Regions from separate parts of the Rhizobium sp. BK176 genome, predicted to be linked through region 3. Evidence: riboswitches for the same ligand, from Rfam matches in the RefSeq annotation. Region 3 holds a riboswitch; each other region holds the start of a gene.
What was found. A riboswitch is a leader RNA that binds a small molecule or an ion and turns the genes downstream of it on or off. The one in region 3 is predicted to bind cobalamin.
Positions count from the first base shown of each region.

Region 1: another riboswitch for cobalamin. It lies ahead of FHT76_RS19110 (CbtB-domain containing protein); the one in region 3 lies ahead of cobU (bifunctional adenosylcobinamide kinase/adenosylcobinamide-phosphate guanylyltransferase).
Region 2: another riboswitch for cobalamin. It lies ahead of bluB (5,6-dimethylbenzimidazole synthase); the one in region 3 lies ahead of cobU (bifunctional adenosylcobinamide kinase/adenosylcobinamide-phosphate guanylyltransferase).

Region 1 is NZ_JANUBV010000006.1:7,253-17,081, reverse strand. It holds gene FHT76_RS19135 (hypothetical protein) at 1-67, shown strand, start outside; gene FHT76_RS19130 (hypothetical protein) at 701-961, shown strand; gene FHT76_RS19125 (outer membrane protein) at 1,222-1,845, opposite strand; gene FHT76_RS19120 (bifunctional diguanylate cyclase/phosphodiesterase) at 2,067-3,632, opposite strand; gene FHT76_RS19115 (histidine phosphatase family protein) at 3,993-4,556, opposite strand; cobalamin riboswitch at 4,600-4,751, shown strand; gene FHT76_RS19110 (CbtB-domain containing protein) at 4,780-4,989, shown strand; gene FHT76_RS19105 (CbtA family protein) at 5,003-5,746, shown strand; gene FHT76_RS19100 (hypothetical protein) at 5,787-6,395, shown strand; gene FHT76_RS19095 (helix-turn-helix transcriptional regulator) at 6,392-7,174, opposite strand; gene FHT76_RS19090 (sulfite oxidase-like oxidoreductase) at 7,360-8,022, opposite strand; gene FHT76_RS19085 (M20 aminoacylase family protein) at 8,223-9,398, shown strand; gene FHT76_RS19080 (adenine deaminase) at 9,455-9,829, opposite strand, start outside.
Region 2 is NZ_JANUBV010000014.1:63,679-73,507, forward strand. It holds gene FHT76_RS29740 (LTA synthase family protein) at 1-968, opposite strand, end outside; gene FHT76_RS29745 (hypothetical protein) at 1,174-2,007, shown strand; cobalamin riboswitch at 2,033-2,215, shown strand; gene bluB (5,6-dimethylbenzimidazole synthase) at 2,255-2,944, shown strand; gene FHT76_RS29755 (DUF2865 domain-containing protein) at 2,951-4,033, opposite strand; gene FHT76_RS29760 (NADP-dependent malic enzyme) at 4,161-6,473, opposite strand; gene FHT76_RS29765 (UDP-2,3-diacylglucosamine diphosphatase) at 6,700-7,524, shown strand; gene FHT76_RS29770 (MFS transporter) at 7,685-8,905, shown strand; gene dgcA (N-acetyl-D-Glu racemase DgcA) at 8,857-9,829, opposite strand, start outside.
Region 3 is NZ_JANUBV010000013.1:50,396-60,224, reverse strand. It holds gene FHT76_RS28815 (cobyric acid synthase) at 1-304, shown strand, start outside; gene FHT76_RS28810 (chloride channel protein) at 301-2,091, opposite strand; cobalamin riboswitch at 2,339-2,736, shown strand; gene cobU (bifunctional adenosylcobinamide kinase/adenosylcobinamide-phosphate guanylyltransferase) at 2,866-3,390, shown strand; gene cobW (cobalamin biosynthesis protein CobW) at 3,395-4,444, shown strand; gene cobN (cobaltochelatase subunit CobN) at 4,454-8,233, shown strand; gene cobO (cob(I)yrinic acid a,c-diamide adenosyltransferase) at 8,235-8,867, shown strand; gene FHT76_RS28785 (helix-turn-helix domain-containing protein) at 8,868-9,683, opposite strand; gene FHT76_RS28780 (nuclear transport factor 2 family protein) at 9,686-9,829, opposite strand, start outside.

The DNA of each region.
Region 1 (9,829 bases), on a different contig from region 3:
GCAGAGCAAGCCCTCGGGCGTGGACATTTCTATTGGTGAAAAAGGAATTTCGGTCGAAGAAAAATAGGGATTGGGGTCCAGAATACTCCGGTGCGCCCGCGGGGGCAATCCGGAGCATTCCGGTGTCCATGGGTTTGGACAGCGCACGATTACGTCGTCTAGGCTCGATTGGATAGTTGGACCAAAGTCCCGAGAGTTGCAGCTCACATAGTGCTCCCGGAGACATTCAGAAATCTATTTCAATTATTTTGGAGGTCGCTAATGTGACCTCATGGCAAACCGAACGGTGCGGCTTACACAGGGCGCAGCGGGGACCGAGCATCCTGTACAGGACGAAATCTCGAATGCCAGAGGGAGAGAAGCTTAGCTCTTCGGAGGCAACGCCTGAGCTTCTCTCCCGATCATGGAACTGAGGCTCTCAGCAAAAGCGACGACGGCACTCAGAATTACCTTCAGCTACGAAGCCACGGCCGCATGTCCAGGCCGCGCATTTCCACGCAAAAGGGACCAAAGGTCGAAGCTTGAGAATTTGCGTGCGTTGATTGACCGGGGTTTGATCGCTGTATAGCCCGGCTCGCACCCGCCTGTGTAAAGCACCGCATATTCTTCCGTGGAACCTTCAATAAACTTCGGCCGTACGCCTTTCTCATTCGGCCACGATATGCACGATAGCAGCGCGCAACACAGATCGGGTTTGAGAATGGCAAAGAAACCGAAACTGGAACATTCCGAGCTCGCCGGCGAGTTTACCGAGGATGGTGTGACCGTACTCGTCGATATCTTCCGCCCGGCCGGCTCGAACGGCGACTGGAAGATGGAGGTGGTGACCCAGCACGAGGATCTCATCGAATGGGAAGAGCCCTTCGCGACCGATCGCGAGGCTTTCGACGAGTTTCTGGCCACGGTCGCCCGTGAGGGGATCAAGACATTTCTGGAAGACGAAGACCCGTCGGTCCACTAGCTCCTTTGGGGTCGTGTAGGTATGCGGGTGGCTAGGCAACGGAGGATCACGCCCCAAGAATAGCGCGCGGCGTGGCGGCAACCAGGGTGGCAACAGCCAGGGTGGCGGCGGCTAAGTCGGCGGCGGCCAGGGTGATGGCAGCCGCGGTGGAAACCACTAGACTACGAACGGACTGCCGTTTACGGCGACCGCTGTCAAGTCAGAGCCCGGGCATTCGCCCGGGCTTTGTCATTTCCTGCCACTTGCTTGGGCCGGCGCTCTCAGAATTTGTAGCCAACGCCGACGGTCACGACGTTTTGGTTGAAGTCGGTATCGACGCCGCGAAGGTCCTTGCTGCCATAGTCGTTGTAGCGATATTCGACCCGCCCGAAGATATTGTTGGTGAAGGCATAGTCGAGACCGGCTCCAACGGTCCAGCCGGAGAACGTCGCATCATCATCGCCAACAGGGGTGCTTACGTGGCCCCTGGCGCCGGTCCAGCCGGCAGCGACATAAAACAGCGCGTGATCGAGAGCGTAACCGACGCGGGCGCGAACGGAGCCTGTCGTGTCGAACTTGTATTCATTGCCGCCGACCGTTTCCTCGTCCCAATTGTAGGAAGCGTCGCCTTCGACACCGAGGACGATGTTGTTGTCGAGTTGCCAGTTATATCCGGCAAAGCCGGTGACAAGGCCGCCGTTGAGGTTGGCGTCGCCGATACCGGAGAAGTCACCGTTGCCCCACGCGCCGCCACCCTGCAGGCCTAGATAAAAGCCGTTCCAGGTGAATGCAGGCGCCGCTTCGGCAACCGGGGCCGCCGGCGGTTCGCTGACAAGGTCCGCGGCGGATGCGGTTCCCGCGAGAGCAATCATAGCTGCGGAGACGCCAACTATACGGAAATACATGATAAATCCCTCTCCTATGACAAGGGTCCACTCAAGTTACACGCCGACCAAGGCCAGCCCCGATCGATAATCGTGGCCATGCGGCATGCATTACACTTTCAGTGGAAATGTCCGCCCACAGGACCAAGGCGCTAACGCCGCCCTATCCGAGAAGGTTCCATCACGAATTTCTGATGTGCGGGAATGCTAGCAGTACGGATGTGGCGTACGTTGCGCGGCGCTCATCCGTTCGCCAGCGTCACATCGCGATCGAAGATGAAGGAGTGTGTGTCTTCGGCGGGCATGGGTTTTCCGAAGAGATAGCCCTGGCCAACATCGCAGCCGAGCTGAAGCAGGTGACCGAGTTGGCGATGCTCCTCGATGCCTTCGGCGGTCGTCTGTATGTTGAGGCTGCGACCGAGGCCAAGCATGGCGCGAATGATCTTCTCCTGGCGCTCGTCATCGCGGTAGGTCGCAATGAAGCTCTTGTCGATCTTGATCTTGTCGAACCGGTATCGGGCGAGTTGGGCGAGGCTGGAATAGCCCGTGCCGAAATCGTCCAGGGCGATCTGCACGCCGGCGTCGTGGAGTTCATCCAGAATGATGGCGGCAACCGCCGGATCCTGGATCAGCGCATTCTCGGTGATCTCGATCTCCAGGCGGCGTGGCGGCAGGCCGTTTGCCGAGAGCACCTTGAAGATGCGCGAGGCTAGCAGCTTGTCCTCCATCTGTACCGGAGAGACGTTGAACGACAGCATGACGTGATCATCCCAAGCCAAGGCATCGCGGCAGGCATGCGCAAGAAGATCCTCGAAGAGCTCGGTGATCATGCCGGTTTCTTCGGCAATGCTGATGAAGACCGGCGGCGGAATGGCAACGCCATCTTCATCCGTCCAGCGCGCCAGCGCCTCGAAGCCGCAGACCGTGCCGGTCTTGAGATCGATCAGCGGCTGATAGAACGGCCGGATAGCCTTCTTTTGGATCGCAATCCGGAGCTTCGATTCCAGAGTAGCGCGTTTTGCCACCTTATCCTGCATCGAGGCTTCAAACGCCATGTTCTGATTGGGGCCGCGTGACTTCGCCTCGTACATGGCGAGGTCGGCACGGTGGGCGGCGTCCTCCAACGGCTCCCGACCCTGTTGCCAGCGATCATAACCCACACTGGCGCCGACTTCGACGGCAAAGCCATTGATATTGATGGGGCGCGTTACGGCCTGGATAAGCAGGCACGCGAAGCGCTCCTCGTGCCGCGGGGAGAGGCCGAGCGCGACGACGACGAACTCGTCACCGCCAAAACGGTAGACGCAATCAGCGTTGCCGATCGCGCAGATGCGCTTTGCCACTTCGATCAGCAGCGCATCGCCGCCATTGTGGCCGACAAGGTCATTGACCTTCTTGAAGCCATCAAGGTCGACGGAGAAGATTGTAACATTCTGCTCCCATTCGTCGCCCTCGACATCGGTCTTCGTCCTTCGCGGAAGGACTTTACGCTCGAAGGCATAGCGATTGGGAAGCTTGGTGAGGTGATCGTGGGTTGCCGTCCAGTCGGCCTTGGCCTGGGCGCTGGCCCGCAACTCCATCTCCTTGCGAAGGTCGACGATGCGCAGGATCGAATAGACGAAGCTCATCGCGCCGCCGATGCCGAGCGCGAGGACGAGTTTGTCCGCACCATAATTCTCGTAAGCGCCGACGAAGGCGACGAGCCAGTTATCCAATTCCAGGATCGCGCCGACAAGCCACAGCGTTACTCCCAACGCCATGACCAACAGGCATTGCCTTCCGGCTCTGCTCTGGAAGAATACCGGCATGCTTCACTCCATCTCCACCCGAGCGCCGGTGTATCATTGAAGTCTGAAGCGTTTGTTGAAACCAAAGGGCGAATTCTTGGTATCTGCGCCTACCGTGAGAGGAGGTCGGCTCGAAAGGCGAGCGGTACCACCGCCCGCCTGTCGCTCTCAACGGATCAATAGGGATGCGCCAATGATGAGCAAGAGCAGTGTGACGGCGGCAGTCGTGCGTAGCAGGCGCGTGCGCCGGATCTGCGCGCCGCTCCAATCATAAGGCATTTGGTCCTCCTTGGGGCAAGGAACACGGCCCGACTGTGTCGGGTCGGAAAGCTATGGCATGGTTCGCTTGCGTAAGGCTGATCTAAATTAATGCTCAGAAAATTAGGTTGCCGGGCCTTCCACGCGCAGCGACCACCGGCTGCCATTGCTGGTCATGTGGACAATAGCGAGAGGTTCGATATCGGCGATCCAGAAGGAGGACACCGGAGCTTGTAGCGTGTTGATGATTGCTGCCCTGATGACCGCGGCATGAGTGATGGCGACGCTATGGCCACCGGCCTGCAGGCGCTCGCTCATCCAGGTGTTTACACGCATGCACACGGCGGCGATTGCCTCGCCACCGTGCGGCGCTTCTTCCGGTCGCGCCATCCAAACCGCCAGATTTTCCGGTTCCGCCTGCTGGATCTCCGCAATCGAGCGTCCTGCCCAGCGGCCAAAGTCACAATCGGCGAGCGCCTCGGAAAATTCCGGTTGTAGGCCAAGCGCCTCGGCCGTCTGCCGGGCGCGCAATGCCGGGCTGGCAACCACGCTATCGGCACGCCGGAGCCGAGGGACGATTGCCTTCGTCGCAATGATTGCCTTGTCGTTCAGCGGTTCGTCCTGCGGGAACCGCGCCTCGCGATTGGCGGCTGTCGAACCATGGCAGATCCAGGTGAGGCGCGTCATCACGTTGATCGTCTCCGGATAACGGGGAAGGGGACCTGCCGCTCTATGAAGTTTCGTTGACAGGCTCGAAGCCGCAGATATAACGGTTATGTTGTGGGTTTGGAAACCGGTGAAATTCCGGTGCGGTCGCGCCACTGTGATCAGGATGAGGATACCTCGGACTGGAAGTCAGACCCTGCCACGCAACAATTCTCGACTGAACGCGTCATTCCAGGAGGAATACATGTCTGACTCTACTTTTGCGCCCGTCGCCATACCCGCTCCGATTCCGGTTGGTGAGCTTTTGCCCTGGGCGATCTTCGGCGGTCTGCTGATGCTCATCGCCATCTATTTCGTCGGCACCGAAGAGGGCGCGATGGCGCTTTTCAACGGTATGTACGTGCACGAGTTCGTGCATGACGGCCGGCATCTTCTCGGCTTCCCCTGCCACTAAGGGAGTTCCGAACATGGTTGGAAATCTTTTGCTTCGCGGGATGCTCGCGGGCCTGATCGCTGGCATCCTCGTGTTTGCCTTTGCCCACACCTTCGGTGAGCCGCTGGTAGACCAAGCGATTGCGTTCGAGGAAGCCGCAGCGCAGGCAGCCGGCGAAACGGCCGAACCCGAGATCGTCAGCCGCGCCATGCAGGCCGGCATTGGTCTCTTCACCGGCGTGATGGCTTACAGCATCGCTGTCGGTGGGCTGTTCGCACTGGTTTTTGCCTTTGTCCAAGGCCGCTTCAGTGGTCTCGGGGCACGTGGAACGTCGGCAGTCATCGCGGTTGCGGCCTTCGTCTCCGTTGTTATCGTGCCGAATATCAAATACCCGGCCAATCCGCCGGCGGTCGGCAATCCGGATACGATCGGCGTCAGGACTGAGCTGTTCTTCCTGATGATCGTCGTTTCGATCGCCGCGCTCGTTGCCGCAATTGCGTTTGCACGCCGTCTCACTCCACGGTTCGGTGCCTGGAACGCAGGAATCTCAGCAGGTCTCGCCTATGTCGTCTTCATCGGTGTCGTGCAGTATCTGCTCCCGCCGATCAACGAGGTGCCGGAAGACTATTCGGCGGCGGTCCTTTGGCGTTTCCGTACGACCTCGATCGGCATGCACCTGATCTTGTGGAGCGTCCTCGGTGTGGCCTTCGGTGCGCTCGCCGAGCGCAAGCTTGGCGCCGTTGCAAAGCTGCGCGCTCACGCGCCGGCCTTCCATTGATCGGAGGGGCTCCGGAGCGATCCGGAGCCTCATTCAAACGATGATCTTTCGGCACTCAATTTTCCTTTTGTCCCTGCTCGCGTTGCTACAGTTTTGCTCGGTTGCGGAAGCACACCAGCGCAGCGGCAGCGGACCTCATACCGGCATTGCGATTGCCGAAATCTCACATGGCGAAATGATCATGTTCGCCGAGTATCGCGATCGGATCATCGGTCTCGCGGCCCGCGCGACGGACACGACAGAGCCATTCCGGCGTGTGCTGAACTACGCCCAAATCCAGCATGCCTACTGTTTGTGGGGCAAAATGCCTGGTGGGGTGACCGACGAGGCCAGCCCGTTCAACGAATGCTCGCACGCCTATCTCGCGGCAACGAAGGCCGTGCTGCTATCGATGCGGAGCATGGGCGGCGAGGCTGTCGAAGCCGAGGCCATCGTCTCGGCAATCGATGCCGGCATGGTGCTGCGCGGCTTGGCGTTGATCACCTGCGAGTTTAGCGGAGAGGCGTTCAACACTGCAGATATCGTTCGTCCCTCCTGGAGCGCTGTTCCGCTGCATCCCGCTAGTCTGGCGACGTTGACGGCGCTTGCGGCGGCGCTGCTGGCTGCGGTCTATGGCGGGCGGCGCCTGCTTCGACGGATCGCACCCTAACTTTTCTCGACATCGCGGTCGAAGTGCGTTGCAACCAGCATCGCCGTAAGGTGCACGGTGTTCTTCGCGCCGTAGCGCTCTTTCATGCGCTCCAGCCGATGTTCGACGGTTCGATGCGAAATACCGAGATCAGCCGCGATCTCCTTGGCCGTAGCCCCTTCGGTCAAAAGCTGGATCACCGCTTCGTCGGTCGCATCCATGCGAGCCTGCTGCTGAGGCGGGTTGAACATGAACCGCCCGTTCGAAACTGTCAGCAGCCAGGACGGGCGCCGCGCCATTGTCTTTTGGGGAAGGATCAGTCGCTCATATCCGAGATTGACGCCCAGGACCCTCGTTTTGACCAGTTCCATCGACGGTTTCTGCGTCGCAATCACCTCACGATAGCGCGGGATGACAGCCGTTTCCATGTACGTACGGTCCTTGAACTCGCCGATGCGTTGATCAGCGAACAGCTTATTGATGTTCAGCAGGCGTGAGCTGAAGCCAGAGGAGCGTACGACCTTGAGATACCATTGCAGCGGATCCTCTCCATCGAGAACCACAAGTGTCATCCTCATTCTGATCGTTAGGAGATCCACAACGTCGCGATAGATGTCTTCCGGCGCAGCAGGCGGCTGCGGCGTGGTATGCAGCCACGCGTCCAGCAGTTTCTGCGTGACAGTGTGAAATGAGGTGTGCTTGTTCATCAACTCATACGCGATATCTGGAATCGGCATGCAACAACAACCTAAAATGGGTGCAGGTTCAATAGTGACAGCATTCAAATTGTCATAAGGCATTAATTTGAAAATGCATTACTTCCAATCTCTATTCTGGGGTGAATTTCGGTTCGCGCCAATTGCCCGCTATGCGGGTCTTACTTGTCGGTTTGAGGAGGCCCCGAGAGGGCGTCTCGCGAAACTATAGCGAGCAAGCGAGAGGCGCTGTCCTGTCGTCCCGCGCGGAGTAGCAATCGCTACTGGTATCAATCCCCAGAATAGCGCTGCTCCCGCCACGGGTCGCCATGCATATGATAGCCGTTCTGTTCCCAGAAACCCGCGGCGTCGGCCGGCAGCAGCTCGATACGACGCAGCCACTTCGCGCTCTTCCAGAAATAGAGGTGCGGAACCACGAGCCGCATTGGGCCGCCATGGTCACGCGTCAGAGGCACGCCTTCCCAGGATGTTGCCAGGATCGCATCCTCGGCGGCGAAATCCGCGAGCGGCAGGTTCGTCGTGTAACCGTCATAGCTCGTCAGCATCACATAGGAGGCTTCCGGCTTTGGCATCGCCTGATCGAGCAGATCACGGGTCGACACGCCCTTCCACTTGTTGTCATAGCGCGACCACGTCGTCACGCAGTGAATGTCGGTGACCTTGACGCTTTGCTCCAGCGCGTGGAAGGCGGCCCAGGAAAGATCAAGCGGCGTTTCGACAAGCCCCCGGACTTCAAGGCGCCACGTATCCGTCGAGATGATTGGCTGCTGACCCAGATCAAGGACCGGCCAATTCTTGACGAGATGCTGGCCGGGTGGCAGTCGCTCGGCTTGCGGGCGGCTGATGCGGCCGGTGAGGAACTTTCCTTCTGCTGCCCAGCGGCGCTTCGACGTCGTGAGCTTGCTGTCAGTCGGGGTTTGATCGTCGCTCATTGCTGGCCTTTCGCGTTGCAGCGATTAGGCCATTCACCTCCGCGCACTGTCAAGCGTCGCTCCTAGATCGTCGCATGGATCCGGGCCATCGGCTGCGGCGAGAGCATCGAAGAGGTTGAATTTCCGGGGTATTTGCTGAATAAGAGGGACCACCATGGCGCAGTTTTGACGCCTGCGCGCTTTTACAGGACGTCCGGCACATGCCCATTCCCGCCCGGATCGAGAACGATCTGCCATTCTTGACCTCGCTGCGTCGCGATCTGCACGCGCATCCCGAACTTGGCTTCGAGGAGGAGCGCACGAGCGGCATCGTCGCGCAGCTATTGGAAGAGGCGGGCATCAAGGTTCATCTGGGCCTAGGCCGCACCGGCGTTGTCGGTACGTTGCAGGTCGGCAGCGGGACGCGCACGATCGGGCTGCGTGCCGATATGGATGCGCTTGCAATGCCGGAGACCGCGGATCGCCCGTATAAATCCAAATTTGCGGGCAAGATGCATGCCTGCGGGCATGACGGACATACGACCATGCTGCTCGGCGCGGCACGGCATCTGGCGGCAACGCGCGCGTTTTCCGGAACCGTGCATTTCATCTTCCAGCCAGCCGAGGAGGGCAGAGGCGGGGCGCGCAAGATGGTCGAGGACGGCTTGTTTAAGCACTTCCCATGTGATGCCGTCTATGGCCTTCACAACATGCCTGGCCTCGCCGTTGATGAGATCGCCGTGGTCGAAGGGCCGCAACTGGCGTCTTCGGACAGTTGGCGTGTGACCTTCCGGGGTACCGGAACGCATGGTGCCAAGCCGCACCTCGGCAAGGATCCGATCACGGCAGCCGGCACCTTCCTGACCTCGTTGCAGACGATTGTCGGACGTGTCGTCGATCCGTTGCAGCCGGCGGTCGTCAGCGCCTGTTCGCTGCAGGCGGGCGATCCCAAGGCGTTGAACGTGATCCCCGATATCGTCGAAATCGGGGGGACCGCCCGCGCCTATTCGCCTGAGGTCCGCGACCAACTCGAGGAAGAGATCGGACGGCTTGCGAAGGGCACGGCGGCGATGTTCGGCATTGCTGTTGATTACCAGTTCGAACGGCGCATCCCGCCTGTGGTCAACGACAGCGATGCGACCGCGCGTGCGTTAGGCGCTGCCGGAGCGGTGTTCGGGGACAAGGTGCGTACCAGCTTCCCGCCGTCGACGGCAGGCGATGATTTCGCCTTCTTCGGCCAGAATGCGCCGGGATGTTACGTCTGGCTCGGGAACGGTCCTGCCGTCGATGGCGCCCTGCACCACAACACCGCCTATGATTTCAATGACCATGCGCTTGGTTATGGCGCGGCCTTCTGGACGGCTCTGGTCGAGCGTGAGCTGAAGGCTACGCTGTAGATCGTTTGAGCGATTGATAGATTGAGCAGGCGGGCAGCAGTGCCCGGATGCTGAGGTTATTCGCTCTCGAGAATCTCGATTACGGGGCTTTCGAGCACTTCGCCGGTCAGAACGTCGGATATCCCTCGATCCGTCTGATGCGGGCCGACGTTGCAGGCAAGCGTGGCGCCGAAGCATGCCTTGAAAACTAGGTAGGGCGGTTTCCAGTCAACGATCTTTTCCATCGCCTTGCGGATCGCTCGGAAGGACGCCGCCGTTTCTGCCAATGGGGCTTCCGTCACGAGGCCCGACACCGGCAGCGGCAGAAGCGCTTCGATCTGGCCATCTTTGGCGACGGCCATGCCGCCGCCCGCTGATATCACCGCGTTGGCGGCGACTGCCATGTCGCGAGCGTTGCCGCCGAAGACGGTAAGGTTGTGGCTGTCGTGCGA
Region 2 (9,829 bases), on a different contig from region 3:
TCGAATTCGACGTTGGCCGTCATGCCCCCGAACTCGGGCGAGAAGACGTAGCCCGACTGCGCCGCGCGGATGTTCGGCATGGGATCGGGCGACATGCTGATGTTCCTCAACCTGGTCGGATCCCAGAAGGATTCGCTCATCAGCATGATCACGTCGGGCTTTTCGCGCGGGCCGCTGAGGTAACCGTAGTTACGGCCGGGAATGGCATCGAGCGCTTGTGCACCGAAGCCGGCTGGCGCTGCCACGTCGGCCATCGGAATATTGAAGATGAAGGCCAGGATGAAGCCGTTGCTGCGGTAGTTTTCCTTCTGGTCCCACATCATCGGAACGACCTGAAGACGGTCGCGTATGTAGGAGTATTTGGAATAGTCCATCAGCGTGCCGAAGGCGGCGACGACAGGCAGGCCGATGCAGAGGTGACGCAGGCGAGTGGTCTTCGAAAGCCGCGGAAAGTGGCGCCAGGCGAAATGCCAGAGCGCGGCAATCGCGGCAACGGAAAGAATGATGCCAACCAGCATGGCGACGGCGGTCCACGGTCGGTCGCGCACCATCACCGGCAGCAATTCCATGATCTGCCGTCCGAAGAGGACGTCTGACGGATAAAGAGGATCCGAAAGGTAGTGCTGCTTTTGGTTGGAGACGATAGCCGGGACGATAACCACCGGCAGAACGATCAATGCCGAAATGAATCGCCTTCCCAGGGCTGCATCCAGAGAGAGCATCAGAACGGTCAGCATCGCGACGGTGGTGATACCGGGACGTGCCGGCGACGTCAGGAATTCCCCAACGTCGGCCAGCCCATCGCGCGCAATAATTTCAACCGCTACGGTGGCGAAAACGGCAATGAGAGCGGAAAGGCTGATGGCCAGGGCCGTCCGTATAGCCGGCGACCGTGCGCTTCCCCGGACACCGGTGGAAAGCGACGCAACCCGCGTTGCCGCTGCGGACCTCATTACCAACGCGATCAACTGAAAAACTCCAACGTCATAAAAGCTTCACTGAACTGTCACACCTTCGTCATGAACGCTAGATGAACCGTTAGGTTTCCAGCATTTGTGATTGGTGGATAAGGGCCGAGGGCCGTGTGCCCGACACCCATCGCTACCCCGCGTCGACTTGTGCTCGGTGGCGAGGCATCGTAGGTCAGGGGAATCGATGTCAGGAGGATTTAGATTGAGAAGTTCCGTCGAGATCTACAATGTCAGAACGGGCGAGGCGCGCGTCGTCTGGCAGACCGCGCAATTGGTGGAAGCGCCGAACTTTTCGCCGGACGGAAGCTATCTTCTGCTGAATGGCGACGGGCTTCTTTACCGGCTGGCGCTAGACGGTTCGGGCAAGGTCGCGAAGGTGGATACTGGCTTTGCCAGGACCTGCAACAATGATCATGGCATCTCGCCTAACGGCCGTGAGATCGTCATCTCCGATAAGACGGAATTCGGGAAGTCGACGATCTATGTGCTTCCCGCCGAAGGCGGGACGCCGCGACTTGTGACGCAAAATCAGCCGTCCTATTGGCACGGCTGGTCGCCCGACGGAAAAGAGCTCGCCTATTGCGGCATCCGCAACGACCTGTTCGATATCTACACGATCTCTGTGGCAGGCGGCGAAGAAAAGCGTCTAACGCATGGCGAAGGACGCAATGACGGGCCGGACTATTCCGCGGACGGCCAATGGATCTATTTCAATTCCAGCCGTACCGGCCTCATGCAGATCTGGCGGATCCATCCCGACGGGACCGGGCTCGAGCAGATCACCGGCGACAACTACGGGAACTGGTTCGCTCATCCGTCGCCCAACAATGACAAGGTTCTGATCCTCTCTTACGACCCTGACGTCTTCGATCATCCGCGCGATCTCCACGTTCGCCTGCGGCTGATGGACATGGACGGCGGAAATCTGAGGACGCTCTTCGATCTCTTCGGCGGACAGGGAACGATCAACGTGCCCAACTGGTCGCCTCTAGGCGATGAGTTCGCCTATGTACGTTATTACCCGGTCTCTGCGTAAAGGATTGCATCGAGCGATTTTTACCGGCATAGACCCTCCGTCGGGTGCCCGTCTCAGGCGGGAGAATCGGGAATTCGGTGAGAGACCGGAACGTGCCCAGCGCTGTAAGGCTGACGTCTGCCGCATCAAGCCACTGGTCCAGCACCGGGAAGGCGCGGCAGTCGGATGACGCCAAGTCAGAAGACCGGCCCGACATCGTAGACTGACCTGCGTGGACGGCGGGCGGTTGTGTTGTTGGGGATTGACGATGCGACCAGACCATTCAGGCTCCCTGTCGGGAGCCGCAGCCTTTTCGACCGAGGAACGTGACGCCGTTTATCGTGCGATCTCGACGCGTCGCGATGTCCGTTCGGAGTTTCTCCCGGATCCGATACCGGACGACGTTGTCCGCAGGCTCTTGACCGCCGCGCACCACGCGCCGTCGGTTGGGTTCATGCAGCCTTGGAATTTCGTCCTGGTGCGCGATCAGCAGGTGAAAGAGGCAGTATGGCAAGCCTTCGATCGCGCCAATCGCGAGGCCAGCGAGATGTTTGCGGGCGAGCGGCAGCAGCTCTACCGGTCGCTGAAGCTTGAAGGCATCCGCGCCGCACCGCTCAGCATCTGCGTGACCTGCGATCCGGATCGCTGCGGCGACGTCGTTCTTGGCCGAACGCACAATCGGCGGATGGATTCCTATTCGACGGTGTGCGCCGTGCAGAATCTGTGGCTGGCTGCCCGAGCCGAAGGTATCGGGGTTGGTTGGGTGAGCATTTTTCACGAGTCCGATATCAAGCAAATCCTCGGTGTGCCGGATCGCGTCGAGATCGTTGCCTGGCTCTGCGTCGGCTATGTCGATCAGCTCTATGACCAGCCGGAGCTGGCGGCCAAAGGTTGGCGTCAGCGGCTGCCGCTGGAGGAACTCGTGTTCACTGACCGTTGGGACAATTCGCTGGACTGAGGGTGGCTATTGTTGCTGCGGCTGAGGGCCCGGCTTTGCCGGGTTCTTCAGGTCGATCGTGCCTTGGTCGCCGGCCAGGAACTGTGGGCCGATCTGGCGGACCTTGCTGGTTGCCGGATCGTAAGGCCTGTCAGGTGCCTGTGGCTGCGAAGCCGCGGGGGTAACGGACTGGACCTTGGCCTCGGGCTTTTTGGTTTCGATCGTCGTAATTGATCCCTGCTGTGGAGGTTCGCTGATCGATTGGCTTTTTCGCATCCGCTCGTAGTAGCCGTTGAGATCGCAACTGCAGGACGATTTTTCGCCAGGCTTGCGGTTCTTGTAGGCGAAGGCATTCGGCATGGCGCTGTAGGGAGCGCCCGTCGCGGCCGAAATCATCTGTGATGTCTCGGTGCTGGAGACGTCATGATAGAAAAGCTCGGTGTCGATCCCTGGACACATCTTCGAGCAGGTATCGGCGTCACGGGGGAAGTCCTGGGAGGTCGCATTCGAGCTCAATGGGAAGAAGCCGCCGTCGCAGGTTCGGACACAAACGGTGTTCAGATGAGAGAGAGTCGACATGCCGAAACCGTATCGGCGCTGGTTAGGATCGTCACCTAAAGGTATGAAGGTGTCGTTGCGCATAGCCTGGTCTTCGATGCTCGGCGGCGCCGCGTATCCCTCTGCGCGGTCCTCGGGCCACTGCTCGTCATTGCAGCCGTTGTCGTCGAGTGCCGCCAGCAGCTCGTTTCTCGTGCGCACATCCTGGCTCTGGCCACGCAATTCATCGCGCCGCTGCTGCAGATAACGGATGTTGTCGACCATCTTGCTCTCTGCGCGCTCGAGCTCGCCGCAATAGCCGTCGTCATCGCCGATCACGACCATGCTGCCGCTCGTGCAACCGTTCTGGCGCAGATCGCTGCGGAGCTTGCGCAGTTCAAGGTTCTGTTCTGCAATGGCACTGGCGAATTTGCGCACCTCTGGCGTGGTGCCAATGATCTCAGGCAGGTCGGCGAGCCGCGCCCGCAGGTCGCCACAGATTGCCGGCACCTGCGCATGGGCCAGGCCGGTGAAGGCAAGCACTGTTGCGAGTGACAGAATCCAGCGGTTCAAGGCACGGTCCCATCGGTAAGCAAATACGAGCGGTCATAGGCGCGGCGTTGTGCCTCACCTCTGCCGCGAGCCTGCTTGTAGCAGGCTGCGGTTGAAATCTTAGCGCATTTTCACCATCGGCCGCAAATCACGCTGGCTGTGAAGCCTCAACGACGGCGAGGGCGGCCATGTTGACGACGCCGCGCGAGGTCACGGACGGCGCGAGGATATGTGCCGGGAGTGCAGCGCCAAGCAGGATCGGTCCCACATGCAATCCGTCGATCATCGATTTCACGACGCCGAGCGTGATGTTTGCCGCATCGAGGTTCGGGAAGACCAGCAGGTTCGCTTCGTCGTGCAGGGTTGTGTCAGGCATGACCCGCTTGCGCAGGGCGTCGGAGATGGCGCTTTCGCCGTGCATCTCGCCGTCCACTTCGAGCTCAGGCGCAGCCTCGCGCACAAGCTGAAGCGCAGCGCGCATCTTCGTCGCACTCTCGGACTCACGCGAACCGAAATTCGAATGGGATACCAAAGCAGCGCGCGGCGTGATGCCGAAGCGCTTGATTTCCTCGGCGGCAAGAACTGTCGACTCGGCAATTTCTTCGGCACTCGGATTGAAGGTGACGTAGGTGTCGGTGAAGAAAGTGGCGCCGCGCTGGGAAATCAGGAGGCTGAGGGCGGAGAAATCGCAGACGTCGTGCCTCTTGCCGATGATCTGACGGACATCGCGGAGATGCTTTTCATAGCGGCCTTCGAGGCCGCAGATCAGTGCATCCGCTTCGCCCCGCTTCAGCGCCAGTGCACCGATCACAGTTGTGTTCGTACGAACGATCGTGCGCGCGGCCTCCGGAATGACCCCACGGCGTCCGACCAGCGAGAAGTAGAGATCGACATACTCGCGGAAGCGCGGGTCGTCTTCCGGGTTGATGACGGCGAAATCCGAAAGCGGCCGGATGCGCAGGCCGTAGCGCTGCAGGCGTGTTTCGATGACCGATGGGCGGCCGATCAGGATTGGCTCGGCAATGCCTTCCTCAAGCAGAACCTGCGCGGCGCGCAGGACGCGCTCGTCTTCGCCTTCGGAGAAGATTACCCGCTTGCGCTCGGCATTCTTCGCGGCGGCAAAGATCGGCTTCATGATGAAGCCCGAACGGAAGACGAAGCGGTTAAGCTGGTCGAGGTAGGCGTCGAAATCTGCGATCGGACGCAACGCGACGCCGCTTTCGGCCGCGGCCTTTGCGACCGCCGGGGCGATGCGCAGGATCAGGCGCGGGTCGAAGGGCGAGGGGATCAGGTAGTTGGGGCCAAAGACAGGAGTTTCGCCCGAATACGCCCGGGCGGCGACGTCGGATGGTTCCTCGCGCGCAAGGGCCGCGATGGCGCGCACGGCGGCCATCTTCATTTCTTCGTTGATCGTGACTGCGCCGCAATCCAACGCACCGCGGAAGATATAGGGGAAGCAGAGAACGTTGTTCACCTGGTTCGGGAAATCGGAACGACCAGTGCAGATCATCGCATCGGGACGCGCTGCCCGGGCGAGATCGGGCATGATCTCCGGGGTCGGATTGGCGAGCGCCATGATCAGTGGGTTTTCGGCCATTTGCGCCAGCAGTTCCGGCTTCAGCACGCCGGCTGCGGAAAGGCCAAGGAAAACATCGGCCCCACCGATGTTCTCGGCAAGCGTGCGGGTGTCGCTTTTCTGGGCGTAAACGCTCTTCCATTCGTCCATCAGTTCGGTGCGGCCCTCGTAGACCAGACCTTCGATGTCGTGGACCCAGATATTTTCGCGCCTGGCGCCCAGCGTGACGAGCAGATTAAGGCAGGCAAGGGCGGCAGCACCTGCGCCGGAGGCGACGATCTTGACCTCGTCGATTTTCTTGTTCGCCAGTTCGAGGCCATTGAGGATCGCCGCGGCGACGATGATGGCAGTGCCGTGCTGGTCATCGTGGAAAACCGGGATCTTCATGGTCTCGCGAAGGCGGCGCTCGATCTCGAAACATTCCGGCGCCTTGATATCCTCGAGATTAATGCCGCCGAAGGTCGGCTCGAGCGAAGCGACGGTCGAGACCATATGATCAACGCTCGATGCCTCGACTTCGATGTCGAAGACGTCAATGTTGGCGAATTTCTTAAAGAGGACGGCCTTGCCTTCCATGACAGGCTTTGAGGCGAGTGGGCCGATATTGCCGAGCCCGAGAACGGCGGTGCCGTTGGATATGACCGCTACGAGATTGGCGCGCGACGTGTAGTCGGCGGCCGTCTCCGGATTGTCGCGGATTGCGAGACAGGGTGCTGCAACACCGGGGGAATAAGCCAATGCCAGGTCGCGCTGGTTGCCGAGCGGCTTGATCGCTTGAATCTCGAGCTTGCCCGGACGCGGATAGCGATGGAAATAGAGCGCCTGCTCATCGAGGCTTCCACCTACCAAATTCTTTTCCGTCTTGGACTTTTCGTGATGATCCATCATCGCCTCCGGGCTGCCGCATGCTGTCTTGAAGTGTTTTCAATACATCAATCGGCATGGCGGAACAGTCGGAATTTCCATCTAAATGCGAAAACAACGCGAATCTCTCCTGGCATCCGCGCAGGTCGACAGGAGCCGGGAAAATCAACCGGGAAAGCGGCGTGTCATCTTCCTGAAACACGACTCTGGTTTTGGAGAGGCAGGTGAACGATGGGACACGAGCAGGATGCTTGTGAGGGACAACATGGATACGCGGCACTTCCGTACGCTTTTCATTTCCGATGTGCATCTCGGCTCCAAGGCCGCGAAGGTGGACTTCCTGTTGGATTTTCTCAAGCATCACGACGCGGACACGATCTTTCTTGTCGGCGATATCGTCGATGGTTGGCGGCTGAAGCGAAGCTGGTACTGGCCGCAGGATTGCAACGACGTTGTGCAGAAGCTGCTGCGCAAAGCGCGCAAAGGCACGCGGGTTATCTATATCCCGGGCAATCACGACGAATTCCTCCGTGACTTTCCAGGCACCCATTTCGGCGGCATCGAGGTTGCCGAGCGGATGATGCACGAAACGGCCGACGGCAAGAAATACCTGGTCCTGCATGGCGACGAGTTCGACGTCGTCGTCCGCAATGCGCGCCTTCTCGCCTATCTCGGCGACTGGGCTTACGACATGGCGATCATGATCAACATCGGCCTGGCAGCGATCCGCCGCAAGATGGGTATGCCCTACTGGTCGTTTTCGGCGTGGGCCAAGCTGCAGGTCAAGCACGCTGTCAATTTCATAGGCGAGTTCCAGCGCGTCGTCGCCGACGAAGCCCGCAAGCATGGCGCAGACGGGGTGATCTGCGGTCACATCCATCATGCCGTGATGGAGGACATGGATGGCATCCGCTATATCAATACTGGCGACTGGGTCGAAAGCTGCACGGCGATTGCCGAACATCAGGATGGCACCTTCGAATTGATCGAGTGGCGTTCAATGAGCGGAATACAGCCAATCCCGATGGCTATCGGTCACCGCGAAAAGGAAGTCGCGCCGCAGGCTGCCTAGTCGCGGCCTTTGCTCCCGCAATTCACAGTATGAATTTAGCCCGTTGTGTCTTTGCGACAGGCCCTATTTATTTTCTAAAACGTTTTCGATGGGCAAGTTCTTGCCATAGTCGCCCTTAGGTTGACGTGCTAGGCAGCGTTCAGTTTCCTGCAGGTCCATCATGATTCCCGCTCAAAATCCTCCGGCAAGTGAGGGCGCGCCACCGCGCTTTCGGCTTCTCAGTGCCTTGTCTTACTGTGCGCCTTTGCTTGTTAATGGCGTTGCCTTGCCGTTCTTCCCGATGTGGCTCGCGCTGCACGAGTTCAACGATCATCAGATCGGCGTCATCCTGGCAGTGCCGATGGTCGTACGCGTGCTCGTTGCACCTATTGTCGCCATGTATGCCGACCGCATGAAGGAGCGGGCGGATGTATTGCTGTTTTCCGGAAGCCTGTCGCTGCTGACGGCGATTGCGCTTTACTGGACAAATACGTTCTGGCCAGTGCTGATCGTCTATACCATCCAGGGCGCGACTTTTGCCTGTTACGTCCCGGTCGTGGAATCGATCGTGATCTCGGGTGTAAGGCGCTGGGGGCTGGACTACGGGTCGATGCGGGTTTGGGGCTCGATCGCGTTTATTGTGTCCACCCTGATTGGCGGGCAGTTGATCGGGCATTGGGGCGGAGAGATGGTGCTGCCCGTGATGACCTTTGGTTTCGTCACGACAGTGGTCATGGCGATCTATTGTCCGCGGATTGGTCCGACACGCAGACGTGGCACGCCTGTCGATATTTCGGCGGCGACCGGGAGTTCGTTGCGTCAACCGCATCTGCTGGCCTTGCTGATCGGAGTCGCCATCCAGCAATCGAGCCACGCGGTTCTGCAGGCTTTTGCGTCGCTCTACTGGCGTGAACTCGGTTTTTCCGGCACGCAGATCGCTGTGCTGTGGAGCGCCGGCGTCGCGGCCGAGGTGACTGTGTTCTTTCTCTCGCGCCGGCTGAACCGTCGGTTCAGCGCCTGGACCTTGATTCGCTTCGGTGCGGCCGTCAGTGTCTGCCGCTGGATACTGTTCCCGATGCACTGGGGCTTCTGGGGCTTCTTTCTGCTCCAGTGCATGCATTCCTGCACTTATGCGTTCGTGCATACCGGCGTGCAACGCCGGATCGTTGCCACCGTCCAGGAGACCCAGGAATCGTCGGCCCAGGGCGCCTATTTCTTCTACAACGGCATGTTCCTGGGGCTGATGACAATTGCCTCCGGCTACCTCTACGCCTGGCTCGGCCTCGCCAGCTATTACGTCATGGCAGTGGTCGCCCTAACGGGCCTCGGTCTTGTTATCGCGGCTTATTATCTTCAGCCCCAGAGGGTGATCTCCGGCGGCCAGACGAGCGAGGCCGTGTAGCGCAAACCCGGGTCGCGGTCTCGAGCGAGAAGCAGCGGCCCGTCAAGGTCAACGAACTCAGCATCCTGCGCCAGCAGCACGGCAGGCGCCATTGCCAGTGACGTGCCGACCATGCAGCCGACCATGATTTGGAAATCAAGGCGTTGCGCCTCCTTTTTCATGGCCAGCGCCTCTGTCAGTCCGCCGGTTTTGTCGAGCTTGATATTGATCGCGTCGTAGCGGTCGCGAAGGCTCGCAAGATCGCCGGCGTGGTGGACGCTCTCATCCGCGCAGACGAGGACCGGCCGGCGAATCTCTGCAAGAAGTTCGTCCTTGCCTGCCGGCAGCGGTTGTTCGACCAAAGCGATACCCGCTTCGGCAGCAATGCGTAAATGGTGCTCCAGCGTGTCTTCCGGCCAGCCTTCATTGGCGTCGAGGATAATAGCCGCATCCGGCGCAGCGGCGCGAACAGCGCGGATTCGGCTTTCGTCGTCACCAGTGCCGACCTTGACTTTCAAGAGCGCGCGCCCGGCATTTGCGCGCGCCTGGTCCGCCATCACGTCGGGCTCGCCGAGGGAGATCGTGAAGGCGGTCGTCAGCGATTGGGGCTTGATCAGGCCGAGGCTCTTGGCGACCGTGTTGCCCGAACTCTTGGCCTCAAGGTCCCAGAGGGCGCAGTCCACTGCATTGCGTGCGGCTCCTGGCGGCATGGCGCGCTGTAGCTCCAGGCGCGTCAGGCCACCCTCGATCAACGGCCTTGCCGCTTCGATCTGTGCGGCAACACTCTCCATCGTCTCGCCGTAACGGCGATAGGGAACGCATTCGCCCCGGCCGGCGATCGGGTGCTCCCGGATTGTGCAGAGGATCACGTCTGCTGACGTCTTGGCGCCGCGCGAGATCGTAAACGTGCCTGAAATGGGGAAGGATTCCGTCTGAATTTCAAGT
Region 3 (9,829 bases):
CGGTTCACCGCTTTCAGGCTACCAGATCCATCTTGGCGTTACGTCCGGCGAAGACTGCGGCCGTCCGTTCGCGATCGTTGACGGAAAGCCGGATGGGGCCGTGTCGGCAGACGGCCGGGTCGCCGGCACCTATCTGCACGGGCTCTTCGCGAGTGACGCCTACCGTTCCCGCTTGCTGCAGAGTTTTGGCCTTGCGGGCGAGAGGACCGATTACCGTGCTGGCGTCGAGAAAGCTCTCGACGACATTGCAGCAGAACTCGAGGCCTGTCTCGACGGGCGTTGGCTCGACGAACTCCTCAGTTAGATCTCGCCGGAGATTTCGCGGCGGCGGCGGTCCAGTTCTTCGCTATAGCGGCGTAGGGTGTAGGCCTCGCTCAGCTGCCCGACGACTTTCCGCTCAATCAGATTATTGACGACCGCCAGCGCTTCGCTTTCGGTCTTGTCAAAGATCGCTGCTGCCTGCTTGGCGTTCATTTGCGGTTGCAGGAAATCGTTCTTGAAGCGGATGAATTCTCCCAGATCCTTGCCGGTCTCGTCGGTGTCGGTCAGGTTTGCGTAGATATCGGGAACGAGCACCAGGCCGCTGTATTTGCCGGTGTCATCAACCAGGACAACGCGCTGCGCCGAACCGATGGGGAAGCGCTCCTTGAACTCGTCGATGGTGAGGGCGGCATTCGCCGTCTTCACGTCGGCGCGCATCAGCCGGTCAACGGTCAGGTTACGGATCCAGCCGACATCGTGCGCGCTCCGGATGCTCTCGCCGCGCAGGTGGAAGCGCCATGTTGCGAAGGAGTAACCGAAGGTGCTGCGCACGACTAGCGAGGAGGTGATCACCGCCGCAAGCACGAGCGCCGTGATCGGAAAGTCGCCGGTAATCTCGAGCGCAAGAAACGTCATCGTCAACGGTCCACCGATGACGGCGACCGCAAGCGAACTCATGCCGACGACCGCGTAGATGACGGGTGTCAGCGTCGCATGAGCGAAATAGGGTGCCGAATAGGCGAAGAGCTTGCCGAGGAGTGCACCCATGAACAGGGACGCGAAGAATAGGCCGCCTCTGAAGCCGGAACCGATCGAGATAGCCGAAGCGAATGCCTTGAGAAGAAGAAGGCCGACAAGCACCGGAATTGCGACATCGCGGCCGAGATTGAGGTGCAGTGCACCGTGACCGGCCGACAGCACCTGCGGCGTAATCAGCGCGAGCAGGCCGACGACGATGCCGCCAAGGGCAGGGCGCAGCGGCGTTGCAATGGAACTCCGGCGAGCCAATTCCTCGATCCAGGCGACGCCCTGCATGATCATGATGCCAACGCCGGCGCAGAATGCACCGAGTAACAGCGCCGGAACGTAGTCTGCAGGCATGACGGTTCCAAAGTCACCGACGTCAATAAGAAAATCGCTGCCGGCCAGCAGGCGTGCAATTTGGGTCGATACCAGTGCGGAAACGACCACCGGCGTCAGCGAGACGATGGTATATGAGCCGATGATCAGCTCAAACGCATAGAAGGCGCCGGTCAGCGGAGCGTTGAAGGCCGCCGCAATCGCACCCGAGGCACCGCATCCGACGAGAACGCGCAGATCCGATCGGCGAAGCTGCAGCTTCAGTCCAAGCTTCGAGGCCAGTCCCGCCGCCAGCTGCGTGTAGCCGGCCTCTAGGCCCACTGAAGCGCCGAAGCCGTTCGAAATGAGGTTCTGGACCGCCACCAGAATACTGTCGGTGAGCGATAGTCGGCCGCCATGCAGCGCGTTAGCCTCGATCGGGTCAACCATCGGCTTCTTGCGCGTTTTGGCAAGCACGAAGAGCATCAGACCCAATAGTATGCCGCCGCAGACAGGCGCCGTCAGCAACAGCAGCTTGTTGTCGATCTGCGAGGAACTCAGCCGCTCGATATCGCTGATTCCGAAGATCAGACTGTGCATTTCGCGGGAAACGAGGCTCATGCCCGTCACCGCAAGTCCGGAGATAACGCCGACGATCGCGCCCGCGATGACCATCCCCAGCTCAGTGCGTCGCAGCAGTGCGCGCATCCGCCCGATGTCGAGAAGGGTATGGAATGGACCGAAACGGCGGATATCGATTCTTAGGAGCATCACGGGAAAACTAGGCGGCAGTGGGCGCGATCAAGTGGAAGGGAGGGAAGGGCAAATCGGTGGCGCGACCCGCTTGCGACGCAATTGCGGCAAAAGACCGGCGATCGCAACAATAATTTGTGACGTAAGTAACTGATAAAAGACGATGAATTTGGTAGAGAAGGTCGTGTTGAGAGCGGGTCCGGCAGTATACCGTGCCGAGGCGCGCATCGGCTTCCGATTGACTTCACCAAGGGCCTTGCCTAACGATGAGTTCACAACGGATGGTTCCGGACCGGTTGAATCGGTGCGGATGAAAAGGGAATGTGAAGCGGTGGACCCAATCCGGGCACCGTCATCATAGCCGACCCCGCGACTGTAGAGCGGTCAGGGTTTTCCGTCCGGCGTTGTTTTCGCGTTGATGACAGCCTGCAATGGTGCAGGCGGGCGGCGCGGAGATGGCGACGGAAAAGTCACTGGCAGTGCATCATGATCAACCGGGGCAGGACGCCTCTTACGTCTACGAATCGTCCGCCTTTTCATGAAATGCAGCCGGGAAGGCGAGGAAAATCCGCTGGCACGATCTGGGGCGACCGGTTTCCGGTCCGCCCCGATCGCGGCCAAGACCCGCGAGCCAGGAGACCTGCCAACCGTGCCGGGCGAGAAGCCCATCCCTGGGCTTATGCCCGCTGCCAGCACGGAGGTTGTCATGGCTGAACAAAAGAGTTTTCGGCTGCGTCCAACAGCCATTCCGCTCCTTTGCGGCAGCGTCCCGCAGATCGGATATCATCTGCCATGAGCCCGATATCCTCCGGTGCGACCTTCGTCCTGGGCGGCGCGCGCTCGGGAAAATCACGTTTTGCCGAACAACTGGTCGCCTCAAGCGAGCTGGAGCGCCATTACGTGGCGACGGGCCGGGCCTGGGACGAGGAAATGCGCGCCCGGATCGACAAGCACAAGGCCGATCGTGGCGAGCTCTGGCACACCCATGAAGAGCCTCTTGATCTAGTCGGCTGCCTGCGAGCGATCGACGGCGAGGGGCGGGCGATCCTCGTCGATTGCCTGACGCTTTGGGTTACCAATCTGATGATGGAGGCGCGCGACATGGAGGCCGAGTTTGCTTCGCTTGCCGCGTATCTGGCGACAGCGCGTGCTCGGCTCGTCATCGTTTCCAACGAGGTCGGTCTCGGTATCGTTCCTGAGAACCGCATGGCGCGGGAGTTCCGCGATCACGCCGGTCGCTTGCATCAAATGATCGCGGCCGAGGCCGCGGATGTGTATTTTATCGCGGCAGGTCTGCCGCTGAAGATGAAGGGTTGAATTCATGAACCAGCAGAAAATTCCGGCGACCGTCATCACCGGCTTCCTCGGCGCCGGCAAGACGACGATGATCCGCAATCTGCTTTCCAACACGAACGGCAAGAAGATCGCGCTTATCATCAACGAGTTCGGCGATCTCGGCGTCGACGGCGACGTGCTGAAGGGCTGCGGCGCGGAGAACTGCACCGAGGATGACATTATCGAGCTGACCAACGGCTGCATCTGCTGCACGGTGGCCGACGACTTCATTCCGACGATGACCAAGCTTCTGGAGCGCGAGCAGCGCCCCGACCACATCGTCATCGAAACTTCCGGCCTGGCGCTGCCGCAGCCGCTCGTTGCCGCCTTCAACTGGCCTGATATCCGCACGCAGGTCACTGTCGATGGCGTGATTACTGTCGTCGACAGCGCCGCCGTTGCCGCCGGCCGCTTTGCCGATGATCACGATGCCGTCGAGGCTCGCCGCGTGGAAGACGAGTCGCTCGACCACGAGAGCCCGATCGAGGAGCTTTTCGAGGACCAGCTGACCTGCGCCGATCTGATCGTGCTCAACAAGACCGATCTTCTCGATGCCGACGGTCTTGGCCGCGTGCGCGATGAGGTCGCGTCGCGCATTGCCCGCAAGCCCGTCATGATCGAGGCGCGCAACGGCGAGGTTCCCGCGAGCGTGCTGCTCGGGCTCGGCGTTGGCACCGAAGGCGATGTGGTCAATCGCAAGTCTCATCATGAGCTCGAGCATGAGGATGGCGTTCCCCACGATCACGATGAGTTCGACAGCTTCGTGGTGGAACTCGGCGCTATTGCCGATCCGGCAGCCTTCGTAGATGCCCTGAAAGGCATCATCGGCGAGCATGACGTGCTGCGGCTCAAGGGATTCGTCGATGTCCCCGGCAAGCCGATGCGTCTGCAGTTGCAGGCAGTCGGCAGCCGTATCGACCACTATTTCGATCGCGCCTGGGCGCCTGGCGAAGCGCGCGGCACCCGTCTTGTTGTCATCGGTCTGCACGAAATGGACGAGGCAGCGGTGCGCAAGGCGATCGAAGCGCTGGCATAAGGCAGTCTAATGCATCTGCTTCTGGCACAGCAGGGAACGATCAGCGACGGCGAGGAGGCGATCGATCTCGGTCAGTCTCCCGGCGACGTCCTGTTCCTGTCAGCCGCCGATACCGAGCTTGCCGCGATCGCCGCCGCTTATGACGAAGCGGCGGCCGGCTTCTCGCTGCGGCTGGCAAGCCTGATGAGCCTCAAGCATCCGATGTCGGTCGATGCCTACATCGAGCGGACGGCCCGGCATGCGAAGCTGATCGTCGTGAGGGCGCTGGGTGGCGCCAGCTACTTTCACTATGCGCTGGAGGCGCTTCATGCCGCGGCGGCGCGATCCGGCGCGCTGATTGCGGTTTTACCGGGAGATTCTAAGCCGGATGCGGGTTTGACGCCGTTTTCGAATGTTCCGCTTGAGGATCTGAATGCGCTTTGGGCCTACCTGATCGAGGGTGGCGACGGCAATTCTCGGGCGTTTCTCGCCTATGCCGGTGCGATGTTGGCAGGAGCGGAGAAACCGGAAGCGGCATCGCCGCTGATGAAGGCCGGCATCTGGTGGCCGGGCAAGGGCGTGCTTGGCGTCGACGACTGGACAGCGGCTTGCGACGAGCGGCTTGGCGCTGCTTGGGAAAGCGGAGCCCCTACTGTAGCTATCAGTTTCTATCGCGCGCTCGTGCAGAGCGGTGAGACACGACCGGTCGAGGCCCTGGTCGACACGCTGCTGGCGGAAGGTATCCGGCCGCTGCCGGTATTCGCCTACAGTCTGAAGGATCCTGTGTCGAAGGGCATTCTGAAGAGCGTGTTTGATGTCATCAAGCCCGAGGTGGTGATCAACACGACTGGTTTCGCCGTGTCGGCGCCGGGCGCGGATCGCGAGCCGACCGTTCTCGAGGCCAACGACGCCGTCGTGCTGCAGGCGATCTTTTCGGCCTCGTCACGTGAGGCCTGGGCCGCGTCTTCGCAGGGGCTTTCGGCGCGCGATCTCGGCATGAACGTCGCGCTGCCCGAGGTGGACGGCCGCGTGCTGTCGCGTGCCGTCTCCTTCAAATCAGCCGCCCGCTACGATGCGAGGGTCGAGGTCAACATCGTCGGCAGCGAGCCCGACCTCGAGCGGATGCGCTATACCGCTCGACTTGCGGCCAATTGGGCGCAGCTGCGCACCACGGCCGCCGGCGAGCGGCGCATCGCGCTTGTCCTTGCGAATTATCCAAACCGTGACGGCAGGCTCGGCAATGGGGTCGGGCTGGACACCCCCGCAGGCACCGTTGAGGTGCTCAAAGCCATGTGCGCAGCCGGCTATTCGGTTGCAGACGTGCCTGACGATGGCGACGCGCTGATCCGGCGTCTCATGGAAGGGCCGACGAACTCCGGCAGCGACGGCAAGCTTATCCGCGAATCGCTTTCCTTGAGTCGTTACAAAGCTTTCTTCGAAAATCTTCCGAAAAAGATTCAGGATGAAATCGGCGCCCGCTGGGGTGCACCGGAGGCCGATCCCTATGTCGTGGATGGCGCCTTTGCGCTGCCGTTCATGCGGCTTGGCCAGGTGCTGGTCGGTATCCAGCCGGCGCGCGGCTACAACATCGATCCGAAGGAAAGCTACCATTCTCCGGATCTCGTCCCACCGCACGGTTATCTCGCCTTCTATGCCTTCCTTCGCCATGAGTTCGGCGCTCACGCCGTCATTCACATGGGCAAGCACGGCAATCTGGAATGGCTGCCCGGCAAGGCTCTGGCGCTGTCAGAGGAATGCTACCCGGAAGCCATCCTCGGCCCCATGCCGCATCTCTATCCCTTCATCGTCAACGATCCCGGCGAGGGAACGCAGGCGAAGCGCCGCGCCGGCGCGGTCATCATCGATCATCTGACGCCGCCGCTAACGCGCGCCGAGAGCTATGGACCGCTGAAGGATCTGGAGGCGCTGGTCGACGAATATTACGAGGCGTCGGGCGGCGATCCGCGCCGCATTCGGCTTCTCAGCAAGCAGATCCTCGAACTAGTGGCGGATATCGGCCTCGATCGCGATGCCGGCATCGACAAGGGAGAGAGCGAGACCGCGGCATTGAAGAAGCTCGATGCCTATCTCTGCGATCTCAAGGAGTTGCAGATCCGCGACGGCCTGCATGTCTTCGGCGTCTCGCCGCAGGGCCGGCTGCTGACGGATTTGACGGTGGCGCTGGCCAGGGTTCCGCGCGGGCTCGGGCAGGGCGGTGACCGCAGCCTTCAGCGTGCGATTGCCGCGGATCTGTGCTTGGAGTTCGACCCGCTCGACTGCGACATGGCCGGAGTTTGGAGCGGGCCACTGCCCGGTATTCTTGCAAGAGTCACGGATGCCACATGGCGGACGAACGGCGACACCGTCGAGCGGATCGAACTGCTTGCGGCACGGCTGGTCGCCGGCGAGTTTGGTTGCCTGGAAAGTTGGGAGGCCACCCGCACGGTTCTCGCGGAGATCGAAACGCGGCTCAAGCCTGCCGTTCTCGCCTGCGGGACGGCTGAGATCGAAGGCCTGCTTCGAGGGCTCGACGGCCGTTTCGTGGCGCCGGGACCATCCGGGGCTCCGACGCGGGGCCGACCGGACGTGCTGCCGACCGGACGAAATTTCTACTCGGTCGACAGCCGGGCCGTGCCGACGCCGGCGGCCTATGAGCTCGGGAAAAAGTCCGCGGAACTGCTGGTCCGCCGTTACGTGCAGGATCACGGCGAATGGCCGGTCTCCTTCGGCCTGACGGCCTGGGGCACCTCGAACATGCGCACTGGCGGCGACGATATCGCCCAGGCGCTCGCCCTGATCGGTGTGAAGCCGGTGTGGGACATGACCTCGCGGCGCGTCACCGGCTATGAAATCATTCCGCCGGCGCTGCTGCGTCGGCCGCGTGTCGATGTGACGCTGCGTATCTCCGGCTTCTTCCGGGACGCCTTTCCAGAACAGATCGCGCTGTTCGATAAGGCAATCCGCGCCGTCGGGGCGCTGGAAGAAGATGCTGCGGACAATCCGATTGCCGAGCGCATGCGCGGTGAAGCAGCCCGACTTGAAGCCGCTGGACTGGATGCAGCGCAGGCTGACCGCCGGGCCGGCTATCGAATTTTCGGCTCGAAGCCAGGCGCTTACGGTGCCGGTCTGCAGGCGCTGATCGACGAAAAGGGATGGGAGCGTCGCGCCGATCTGGCCGAGGCCTACCTTGTCTGGGGAAGCTACGCTTATGGCGCTGGCGAAGAGGGTCGGGCGGAGCGCGGTGTCTTCGAAGAACGGCTGCGCTCGATCCAGGCAGTCGTGCAGAACCAGGACAATCGCGAACACGACCTTCTCGACAGCGACGATTATTACCAGTTCGAGGGCGGGATGGCGGCTGCGGCCGAAACGCTGGCGGGCGATCGGCCATCGATCTATCACAACGACCATTCGAGGCCGGAGAAGCCGGTGATCCGTTCGCTGGAGGAAGAGATCGGTCGCGTCGTGCGTGGCCGCGTCGTCAATCCGAAGTGGATCGATGGCGTCATGCGCCATGGCTACAAGGGTGCCTTCGAGATTGCCGCGACCGTCGATTACCTCTTTGCCTTTGCGGCAACCACGGGCGCCGTTGGCAACCATCACTTCGAAGCCGTGTACCAGGCTTTCGTGGTGGATGCTGAGGTCCGCGATTTCATGATCGAGAAGAATCCCGCCGCCTTCGCCGACATGAAGGAGCGGCTGCTGGAAGCGATCGATCGCCGCCTCTGGACGCCGCGCAGCAATTCCGCGCGGTTCGACCTTTCAGACACATTCGGCTTGCATCAGGGCAAGCTTGTATCCGGGGAACATTGAGATGACCGACGAAACCACCGAAGCCGCTGGCCACGACGACGCCCGCCACGCCGAGAAGATGGCGAAGAAGAAGGCTGCCCGCGACAAGATCATGGCCTCAAAGACCGATGAGAAGGGCCTTATCATTGTCCATACCGGCAAGGGCAAGGGCAAGTCTTCGTCCGCCTTCGGGATGATCTTCCGGCACATCGCGCATGGCAAGCCTTCGGCCGTCGTGCAGTTCATCAAGGGTGCGATGTGGACTGGCGAGCGCGACCTGATCGAAAAGCACTTCTCCGACATCTGCCAGTTCCACACCATGGGCGAGGGCTTCACTTGGGAGACGCAGGATCGCGCCCGCGATGTGGCAGCGGCCGGTGCCGCCTGGGAGAAGGCGAAAGAGTTGATCCGCGACGAGCGCAATTCCATGGTGCTGCTCGACGAGATCAACATCGCACTTCGATATGATTACCTCGACATCAATGAGGTGGTGGAATTCCTGAAGAACGAGAAGCCGTATATGACTCATGTCGTCCTGACCGGCCGCAACGCCAAGGACGAACTGATCGAGATCGCTGATCTCGTGACCGAGATGGAGCTGATCAAGCATCCGTTCCGCTCGGGTATCAAGGGGCAACCGGGCGTCGAGTTCTGATCAAAGCGCCTGGGAGCTTGCGCTCTTTGCAATTTGCATGAGTATCGTCGCCGTCTGCTCGTTGGCGGGGAAGAAGGATTCGATCGCAAGTTCGGAGAGCGTCACGTCCACGGGCGTGCCGAAAACGGTGGTTGTCGACAGGAGCGAGAGCAAACCTGCTTCTGTTTCCAGTTCGAGCGGGACGGCGATACCGGCATAGTCGGCGTTCCTGCTCATCTCCGCGCGGCCGCAGCAGACCGGGTAAGCGGATAATTCCTTCAGCAATTCGCCGAGGATTGGATCACCTGTAACCGAAATCTGCTGGTGCAGGCGCTCGAGGAGATGGGCCCGCCATTCCAGCAGGTTGGCGATCTTCGGGGCCAAGCCGTCGGGATGCAAGCTGAGACGGAGGACGTTGATGGGGCCGTCCAGCAAAGTACGATTTGCGATGCCGGCAAGAAGCGGGGCGATGGCGTCATTGGCGGCAATCAACGTCCAGTGGCGGTCGATCGCAAGGGCGGGATAGGGCTCGTGTGCCTTGAGGAGCATGTCGACTGCCTGCCGCGCCGGTTTGAGCGCCGGATCATCGAGCGAGCGCTCGGAAAACAGCGGCGCAAAACCGGCGGCAAGCAGCATTGGATTGCGATCGCGCAGCGGCACGCCGAGCCGTTCGGCCAGATGCAGCAGCATGTCCCGGCTGGGGATCGACCGCCCGCTCTCGATGAAGCTCAGATGTCTCTGCGAGATTTCGGCCTCGAGCGCGAGGTCGAGCTGGCTCATTCGGCGCTTCTGCCGCCAGTCGCGGAGATAGTCTCCAAGGGAGCGGGCGGGTGTCATCATCACGCGGCTTCCGGAAGCTGATCGATGAAGCCGTGTACGGTCTTCAGCCGCCCACCTTCGAGCACTGCAAAATCAGTGCCTTTTATGAGGTGCTCGGCGCCCGTCGGTCCGAGGCCCCATGAAAAACGTAGATTGTCGCCATA